3 regions of the Neobacillus sp. NPDC058068 genome follow, and region 1 is predicted to be linked to each of the others. Evidence: riboswitches for the same ligand, from Rfam matches in the RefSeq annotation. Region 1 holds a riboswitch; each other region holds the start of a gene.
The links. Region 1 has a riboswitch for S-adenosylmethionine ahead of metK (methionine adenosyltransferase). Riboswitches for the same ligand answer to the same signal wherever they lie in the genome.
Positions count from the first base shown of each region.

Region 2: linked by a shared signal. The riboswitch ahead of ACFVSW_RS13045 (YezD family protein) and the one ahead of metK (methionine adenosyltransferase) in region 1 are both predicted to bind S-adenosylmethionine.
Region 3: linked by a shared signal. The riboswitch ahead of ACFVSW_RS27265 (sugar ABC transporter substrate-binding protein) and the one ahead of metK (methionine adenosyltransferase) in region 1 are both predicted to bind S-adenosylmethionine.

Region 1 covers NZ_JBHVSI010000017.1:52,833-55,976, reverse strand. The annotation lists gene asnB (asparagine synthase (glutamine-hydrolyzing)) at 1-174, opposite strand, end outside; gene metK (methionine adenosyltransferase) at 410-1,609, opposite strand; SAM riboswitch class I at 1,812-1,948, opposite strand; gene pckA (phosphoenolpyruvate carboxykinase (ATP)) at 2,211-3,144, shown strand, end outside.
Region 2 covers NZ_JBHVSI010000010.1:45,019-48,162, forward strand. The annotation lists gene ACFVSW_RS13035 (sulfate permease) at 1-478, opposite strand, end outside; gene ACFVSW_RS13040 (phosphoadenylyl-sulfate reductase) at 493-1,209, opposite strand; gene ACFVSW_RS13045 (YezD family protein) at 1,369-1,524, opposite strand; SAM riboswitch class I at 1,596-1,697, opposite strand; gene ACFVSW_RS13050 (hypothetical protein) at 1,963-2,226, opposite strand; gene ACFVSW_RS13055 (SRPBCC family protein) at 2,429-2,896, opposite strand.
Region 3 covers NZ_JBHVSI010000040.1:8,091-11,234, reverse strand. The annotation lists gene ACFVSW_RS27270 (MFS transporter) at 1-682, opposite strand, end outside; SAM riboswitch class I at 945-1,053, shown strand; gene ACFVSW_RS27265 (sugar ABC transporter substrate-binding protein) at 1,181-2,296, shown strand; gene ACFVSW_RS27260 (sugar ABC transporter ATP-binding protein) at 2,381-3,144, shown strand, end outside.

The DNA of each region.
Region 1 (3,144 bases):
AATGTCGATAATACTTAAACGACGGAAGCCAAATTGAATATGGTCATCATAAAAGAAACCATCATCATCCGGTCCGCGATGAGTAATGATATCGTTCATATGTTTAAATTGTTGTCTTTGTTCATCACTATAATTCTGTGTTTTGTCGTGTACACAACCGATAAAACCACACATTATGTACCTCACCTACTCCATTTCAAAATAAAACATCACCTAAAAAAACATCTATCTAATACTACCATTATTTTTTAGAAAAATGCACTGAAAACATTAGGAAATTTACTGTACCTTCATTTTTTACTTCTATAGTCCTACTTAAACATTTTATTCATTTTTAAAGACAACTACACTAATTGTTAGACGAAAAATAAATTAGGGAGTTACATCCGAAATGTAACTCCCTAATTTATTATAGATTCGCTTCTTGACGTAACGTATCCGCTTTATCAGTAAGCTCCCATGGAAGCTCAACATCGGTACGGCCAAAATGACCGTATGCTGCTGTTTGTTGATAAATTGGACGGCGAAGGTCAAGCATTTTAATGATTCCGGCTGGGCGGAGGTCGAAGTTTTTGCTTACTAAATCAACTAAAACCTCTTCGCTCACTTTGCCAGTTCCGAACGTATCAATCGAAATCGAAACTGGTCGTGCGACACCAATGGCATAAGCAAGTTGAACTTCTACTTTGTCAGCAAGACCTGCAGCAACGATGTTTTTCGCTACGTAACGAGCTGCATAGGCTGCAGAACGGTCAACCTTTGTTGGATCCTTACCAGAGAAGGCACCGCCGCCATGGCGAGCATAGCCGCCATACGTATCAACAATGATTTTACGGCCAGTTAAGCCAGCATCCCCTTGTGGTCCGCCGATAACGAAACGGCCTGTCGGGTTAATGAAATATTTTGTGTTTTCATCGATTAGTTCTTTTGGAACAACCGGGTTGATAACGTATTCTTTCAGGTTGCGCTGAATTTGCTCTAATGTTACTTCAGGATTATGTTGAGTTGAGATAACAATCGTGTCAATGCGCACAGGTTGGTCATTTTCATCATACTCAACGGTTACTTGCGTTTTTCCATCCGGACGAAGGTACTCAAGAACTTTATCTTTACGCACCTCTGTTAATTTACGAGCAAGCTTGTGTGCTAACGAAATCGGAAGTGGCATAAGCTCTTTCGTTTCATTACAAGCAAACCCAAACATTAACCCTTGGTCACCCGCTCCAATTGCTTCGATTTCTTCATCTGACATTAGGCCTTCACGTGCTTCAAGGGCCTGGTCAACACCCATGGCAATGTCAGGACTCTGTTCACCAATTGAGGTTAATACAGCACATGTCTCGGAGTCAAAACCATATTTCGCACGATCGTAACCAATACCTTTAATGGTTTCGCGAACAATCTTTGGAATATCTACATAAGTAGACGTAGTGATTTCACCAGCAACAAGAACCAATCCAGTTGTCACTGAAGTTTCAGCCGCAACACGAGCATTAGCATCCTTTGCTAAAATAGCATCCAAAATGGAATCAGAAATTTGGTCACAGATCTTATCTGGATGACCTTCAGTTACTGATTCAGAAGTGAACAAACGACGTTTTGTTGACATCTGAATTCCTCCTATATTATGAGATCATCGAGGTTTTATGAAGGTTACAGGAATACTTCTTGGACCTCGTGAATTGATACGGTACTCCCAGCCTTAGTATTAAATAAACAAAGGATTTTTATTAGGGACTCTTTTCATAAAAGGACTTATACAAAACAAAAAACCTAACCACTGTCGAGGAAAGGTTGTTCCGGGCCTTTCACTCTTATCGTTCAAGGCAGCAGCCTTGCGTCAGATTAGCACCTTTGCACTTGAAAAGCACCTGTAAACGGCCAACTTTTCATATTGCAGGTTGCTGGGTTTCATTGGGCCTGTCCCTCCACCAGCTCGGGATAAGAGAGTATCCGTTCAAAATAGAATAATACGCTACAATATCGAGCAATGTCAATGAATTTTTAAAGAAACTTCCTGCAAAAACTTTAGAAAAAACAACGTTATTTTTTCAATCATATGCAAAAATTAAATGAATGTTAAAACTTATTATAAATAATATGAATAATGTATAAAATGCAATTTGATTTTGTTAAATAGTGTAGACTATTGACGTCAATGTGTTATACTATTTAATACAAAAACCATGAAAAAAGGAAGGTTTCATTAAATGAATTCTCTAAAAATTCCTAATGAGTTAACGCAGCTGTTAAAGGAAAATCATGTTCAAGTACAATTATCCGTTCCCCAATTAGTCGAGAAAATCTTATGCCGTAATGAAGGAACATTAACCGCCACAGGTGCAGTTCGTGTTTCTACCGGCAAATATACAGGCCGTTCACCTCAAGATAAATTTATAGTGATGGAGGAGTCTTCGAAAGATAAAATTGCCTGGGGCCCTTCCAACCAACCGATTTCCGAAGACGCTTTCACAGGTCTTTATCATAAGGTTCTTGAATACTTAAAACAACAACCTGAACTTTTTGTGTTTAAAGGCTTTGCCGGCGCCGATAAAAAATCCCGCCTGCCCATTCAAGTCGTAAATGAATATGCTTGGCATAATTTATTCGCGCATCAATTATTCATACGCCCATCCGAGGATGAATTGCTGACTCACGATGCCGGATTTACTGTTATTTCGGCTCCAAATTTCAAGGCAGATCCCGCTGTCGATGGCACAAATTCCGAAACATTTATTATCATATCATTTGAACGCAGGATTGTCTTAATCGGCGGGACCGAATATGCAGGTGAAATGAAGAAATCGATTTTTTCCGTGATGAATTATTTGCTGCCGGAGAATAATATTTTTTCCATGCACTGTTCGGCGAATGTCGGGCTTGAAGGAGATGTAGCATTATTCTTCGGTTTATCCGGAACAGGAAAAACCACCCTTTCAGCTGATCCTAACCGCCGTCTGATTGGTGATGATGAACACGGCTGGTCATCAAACGGCGTCTTTAACATTGAAGGCGGCTGTTACGCAAAATGCATCAATCTTTCCCGTGAAAAAGAACCGCAAATTTTCGATGCGATTCGCTTTGGTACCGTCCTCGAAAATGTTGTTATCAATCAGGAATCGCGAATCCCTGATTATGACGATG
Region 2 (3,144 bases), on a different contig from region 1:
CCTTCATCCAGCCTTTAAGCCTTCTATTTTCCAACAAATACGAAGCACCAATGGCGATGAAAAACGCTGTAAAAGGTGTAAGCAGCCAAAACAACATAATCCAGACAAGCTTACCGACAAACACAGATTGGTAAACAATCCCGGCACCAACGACAGATCCAACTGCCACTTCACTGGTAGAAAGTGGAATACCAAAAATATTGGCCAAAAACAATGATAATGCCGCTGATGCTAATACGATTAAGGCTACAGGCACGGTAAATGTACTAGATGGGACAATCCCGCTGCCAATCGTTTTGACTACTTCACCGCCGCCAAGCCAAGCACCAAGGAACACGGCGATACTGCACAGCAGTAAGGCCAGCCGTTTTTTCACGACACCGGCTCCATAGGCGATTCCCATCGAAGCCGCCGCACCACTGGCACCAATATTTATTGCAAAAAATAACCCAATTGTTATCGCAATAATTGTAAGCAAAGCTTTAGCCCTCCCTATTTGCTGTGTAAGCCACACTCCGTTTTGCCGCTTCCAACCCAGCGTCCCGCACGTGAGTCCCCATCAGCTGCAGCCCGTTGGGTACAAGGAAAACAGCCAATGCTTGGATATTGATGGTCATGCAGGGTGTTGTACGGGAGCTCGTGTCCCCTGATGTAGCTCCAAACCTCATCCCATGTCCAGTGAATCAAAGGACAGATTTTGATGTTCCTGAATTTTTCATCTTTATTAAGAAATTCAGTGCTCGCTCTTGACGGTGACTGTTCCCTGCGAAGCCCCGAGATCCACGCTTGTTTTCCCGTTAATGCTTCCCTTAACGGAATAACCTTGCGAATCATGCAGCACTGGTTAGGGTCACCCTTCCATAACGCCGAACCATATTGTTCCGCTTGTTCATCGAGACTTAACTTCGGTTGTTTTCGCTCTATCCTTAACGACGGGAATCGAGCTTCAATCTTGTCTATGACCTCATATGTTTCTGGGAAATGCAGTCCCGTATCTAAAAAAACAATCCGGGCATCCGCTTTAATTTGCTGGATGAGGTCAATCAAAACAATCGCTTCAGCCCCGAAACTGGACGCATACACAATTTCCTCGGATTGGTAAGCCCGGTAAGCCCACTCCAGCACAGAAAGGGCCCCCTTGGTTTTATCCTCAATTGGGAAAGTATCAGATATTTGCTGCCAGTTTTGATACGTTATTACTTCAGTCATGACTTAATGCCTCCTTTATCACTAAAACTAAATTGAGTTTCATCTATCGAAAAACGAATCAGTTATTCCTGTCTGAAAAATATTCGCTCCGTCCGAAATTCCACAAAAAAAGGCAGTCTTCCACTTTGATAAAGTGAAGACCGCCTCTAGTTTGTCTAGTCAGCGATGCTTATTCGGTTTAAGACGAACCTTTTCATTTTTCTCTATTTGGACAATTTTTCCATCCTGAACAACTAAGGTGATCGAGCCATATTTTAAGGTCTCCATCATTTTCTCAATATGTGCGATCAGTTCTTCCTTTTCATCTGCCTTCAGTTTGATCCGTCTCCTTTCAAAAAAAAACGTCTTCCCCATCAAGGAAAGGCGTTAGAACTACCACAGTTAACACCTTATCTCCCAAAATGAAGGTCATTTTGCTGGAATTGGCACCTTGCTTTGCAGGTTGCCGGGCTTCATTGGACCAGTTCCTCAGCCACTCTAGATAAGAATTGAATGATTAATGAAATTAATCCTACCATGCCAATGGGTTTAATGTAAATAGGAAAACTAAATATTTTAAAAATTCTTTTTAATGGACTCAGTCTCCCGGTCAATTAACCTGTTAATTTGTTGGGGGACTGGCTCTGTTTATCAAATTCATAAAAACGGGCTACTTGGTTTATGGAATTCAAAAAACCCCGTATCTTATAAAAGTAGAATCGGGGAATATAATATATGGAAATAGGTATATTTGTGGATTATTTTTGGAGAGACTTAGTTGTTTTTTAACTTGTAAATTTCCCTGGAGTGTTCAGAAATTTTTCGATCATAAAATTCAAGGTCAAATTTTGTCGCCATAGAACTTTTGATTTCTTTGACATCTTCTACGACAGTGTCCACCTTCGTTTCAAGGGCATCTATTCTTTGGTTTGTTTCAGAAATCTTAACATTCGTGGCAGCTACGGTATTAATTACTTGATTTACTTTTTGGTCCAGACTATCAAGCTTGTCCAATATCAACTTGAGTGTTTTTTCCATCTATTTTCACCTCCTTCGTTTATTGCTTATAGTATAGCAGATTTATGTAGATATTTGTCGATGGATTTCAAATTATTTGGATAAAAATGGGAGTGCGTGATACATTCTTCAAGAAGGACGGGACTAACAAATTAGAAATCTATTTTCCTTAACTATAAAACTGGTACCTCTCCCCCACTCCACTGCAGAGAAGAGGCACCGTTTATCTGCTGCCCCTTTTCAATTGATAAAGCCGCCTCTTTATTTCCTTTTCCATCTTTAGAAAAAAACTTTCTAAACTCTTTTTCGCCCCTGCCGCTAAAATGCGCTCTCCTGCCAAAGAAAGTGCACCCATTACCTGAGCATCAGCACTAAAGGTTAATTTGGTCGTACCCTGGGATTCTTCCATCAAGATATCAATTGTAGTATCAATCTCGCCAAGATTCCCTTTCCCTTTCACGATCAAGCGATAGTAAGAAGGTGATTTTTCTATATTCCGCCAGATTTCAAATATAAAAACATCTTCAATCGGGCCGATGTTAATCTCGAGCTCGGCTTGGTAAAATCCTTTTGCCTTTTCTATGAATGATTTACAACCCGGCAGCGAGTTCCGAAGGATGTTTTCATCCTTTAATTCCCTCCATACAATGCCCTTTGGTAATCCGAAGGTATATCCGTATTCGATTTTCAAGTGTTTCCCCCCAATTAACAACTCTGAATTACCCCATTCTCCATTCGTTTATTTTTATTCAAATCGGGGGAAAGTTGTTAAAAAATGGAGTTCTGCACGCCCGCTTAATAACGTCTGGCGCTATTATCATTTGTATAGTTATCCATTCATGAAAAACCATCCTTAACCCAATTAATTTCCAATATTTTTCCATATCGCAGCTGATTTCTCCTCATGAACATTCCTCCTGTTAACAAATTTTTGATGAT
Region 3 (3,144 bases), on a different contig from region 1:
ATAAGGATAAAATCGGTTGGATGCTAAAGTGTGCAATCTGGACAAGAGCAGAGATTAGCAGCACGGTTAATAACACGGGATTGCGAGTAATATGCTTCAATACTTCCTTGCTTGAATAATGGGTTTTGGCACCCTTTTTGGCTTCAAGCAGGAATTCTTTTGTGGCAATGACAAGTAGCGCAGAAATGAATATGGAAATGGAGGTCCATTTAAAGGTGGTAGAATAGCCAAGGGAATCTGCCAATATTCCGCCTAACATTGGCCCTAACAACGAACCTGTGATGCTGCCGGTTTGCAATGTACCAAGGACCCGTCCAGCAATCTGTTTCGGTGTTTGTGTGGAAATGAAAGCTTGTGACATCGGGATAAATCCCGAAAAGAATCCCATGAAAAATCGCAGCATAAAAAGCTGCCAAACGGAATGGACATATCCTATAAGAAAAATCGAGAATGCCATTCCTAATCCGGAAAAAATAAGAATTTTTTTCCTCCCATAGCGGTCGCCAATTCTCCCCCAAATCGGTGAAAAAAGGAAGGCGGAAACAAATGTAATCGCAAACGTTAACCCTGACCAATGCTGGACATATTTTTCGGAAAAATCCCCAAACGACTCAATGTACAACGAAATAAACGGCATAACCATCGTCATACTTCCGGCTACAAAGAAGTTGGCAAACCACATGATCAGTAAATTACGTTTGGCACTTTCCTGCTGGTTCACGCTATTAAACACTTCTTTCTAAAGTTATTTCGGTTCCCTAAATATTATCATACCGAAGTTTCTGATGATTATAAAGGGATAGGTCTTACTTTGAAACTTTGCTTTATTTTCCCCTACATGCAAGTGTTTTGAATATTTTTTAAGTAGAAATATTCAAAACACTATTGACAACTTATTAATAGGAGTTTAAATTAAGTTTAATACTTTAAATGAATAATACGTTCTCTTATCAAGAGTGGCAGAGGGACTGGCCCGATGACGCCCAGCAACCGTTCCGACAAGGAATTGGTGCTAAATCCTGCAAAACAATTTTTTGTTTTGAAAGATAAGAGAGGAGTAATCCTTCTATTTGTGATGAAACCTCTCTTTTCTGGAGAGGTTTTTTATTTTACCTAAAAACAAACTTTTCCAATAGGAGTAACGGTGTATTGGTAAGAACAAAAAGGAGGAGCTTTAAAAATGAAAAGGAATTTATTAAAAAGTACGTTCGTATCAGCATTGGCGGCAACGCTATTACTAACTGGCTGTGCTTCTGGCGGGGAAACAAAACAGGCAAGCGGCAATAAAAAGGTTTCACTTGAAGGGGTACCGGAGGCATTTTCCAAAGGGGATCAGTTGAAAATCAAGGTCATTCGTAAAATTGGCGGTGACGACCATACAGCCCAATTCTTAGCCGGGGCAAAAGAAGAAGGAGAAGCATTAGGGATAAAAGTAGACGTGTTTACCGCAAATGGGGACACAGCGAAATTCCACGATGCCATCAATCAGGCATTAGATCAGAATTATGATGGATTTATCATTTCACACGGTGACGACGATGCCACAGTAAACGATGTAAAGAAAATCGTAGAAAAAGGAAAACATGTTGTTGCATTTGACTCGAATCCAAACCTGGCGAATGTTGAAGGTGTGACGCTTACGTCTCAGGATGATGAAGCATTAGCGACCTTAGCACTTGACCAGCTCGTAAAGGATACGAAGGGTAAAGCCAATATTGCTTATCTTTGGGTAGACGGCTTCCCGCCAATGGTCCGTCGGAACAAAGTTTATCAGGATGTGCTTGCGAAAAACCCCGGGCTTAAAGAAGTGGAACGCTTTGGCGTAGCAGCAGCGGATACAAGTGTGCAAACGCAAAATGCCGTTGCGGCGATGTTGAACAAATACCCTAAGGGCAAGCTTGACGCTATCTTTGCTACGTGGGATGCTTTTGCGATTGGTGCAGCACGTGCGCTTAAAGAAGCAGGCCGTGAAGAAGTGAAAATCTTTGGAATTGATGTTTCCAATGCAGACCTGCAGGATATCCAAAGAAAAGGCAGTGCCTGGAAGTATACAGCGGCTGTCGATCCTAAATTAATCGGCGCTGTCGATTTGAGAATACTTGCGAAAAAACTGGCTGGCGAAGAAACACCAAAAACCTATGACTTAGAAGCATCACTTGTTTCTCAAAAAAACCTGCAGGACTCCAAGGATCCAGTGAACATGGTTAATCTTTCAAAAATCATCCCAGGCTGGGGTGAGTCTACGGCATTTGAAGAAGAGTGGATGAAAACGTTAAAGAAGCATTATAAAAAATAATTCCAGCTGGCACTCTCTTATTCAATCGATTAAGAGAGTGTCGTTTTGATAGGGGGTGGCATTTTGACGAGTTCAACATTGGCAATGAAAAACATCTCAATTGAATTTCCAGGCGTAAAGGCGTTAAACCAGGTTAATTTTTCGATGGAAACGGGGAAAATTCAGGCATTGATTGGGGCGAATGGTGCAGGGAAATCAACGTTAATGAAGGTTCTCTCCGGAGCCTATGACCACTATACCGGCGAGATATCGATGGATGGGCAAAACCTGAAGATTCGTTCCCCGAAAAATGCCCAGGATGCTGGTATTCAAATTGTTTACCAGGAGGTTGATACGGCCCTTATTCCGTATTTAACCGTGGCTGAAAATATTATGCTGCTGGACACTGTTCATAACATGGGAAAACGACAATGGATGAAATGGAATAAGCTTCATCAAAAAGCGGCGCAAATCTTGTCCGGTATGAATATTAGACTTTCAACGAAGACGCTGGTGAGCGAGTTGTCACTTGCTGAAAAACAAATGATTTTAATCGCTAGAGCAGTTTCCAATAAGTGCAAGTTTCTTATTTTAGATGAGCCGACTGCACCATTGAGCCATACCGAAACGAGCGAACTTTTTCGGATTACTCGGGAACTAGTTAAACAAGATGTAGGGATTATTTTTATCTCACACCGCCTGCCGGAAATATTTGAAATCTGCGATGAAGTGACGGTTATGCGAAATGGTGAATTTGTTGTGAAAGAGCAGGTTGCCGCCACAACTTCCAATAAAGTGGTTGAGCATATGCTTGGTCAAAAGCTGGAGGAGCAGTTTCCCGAAAGGAATACGACCATTGGAAACAGCGT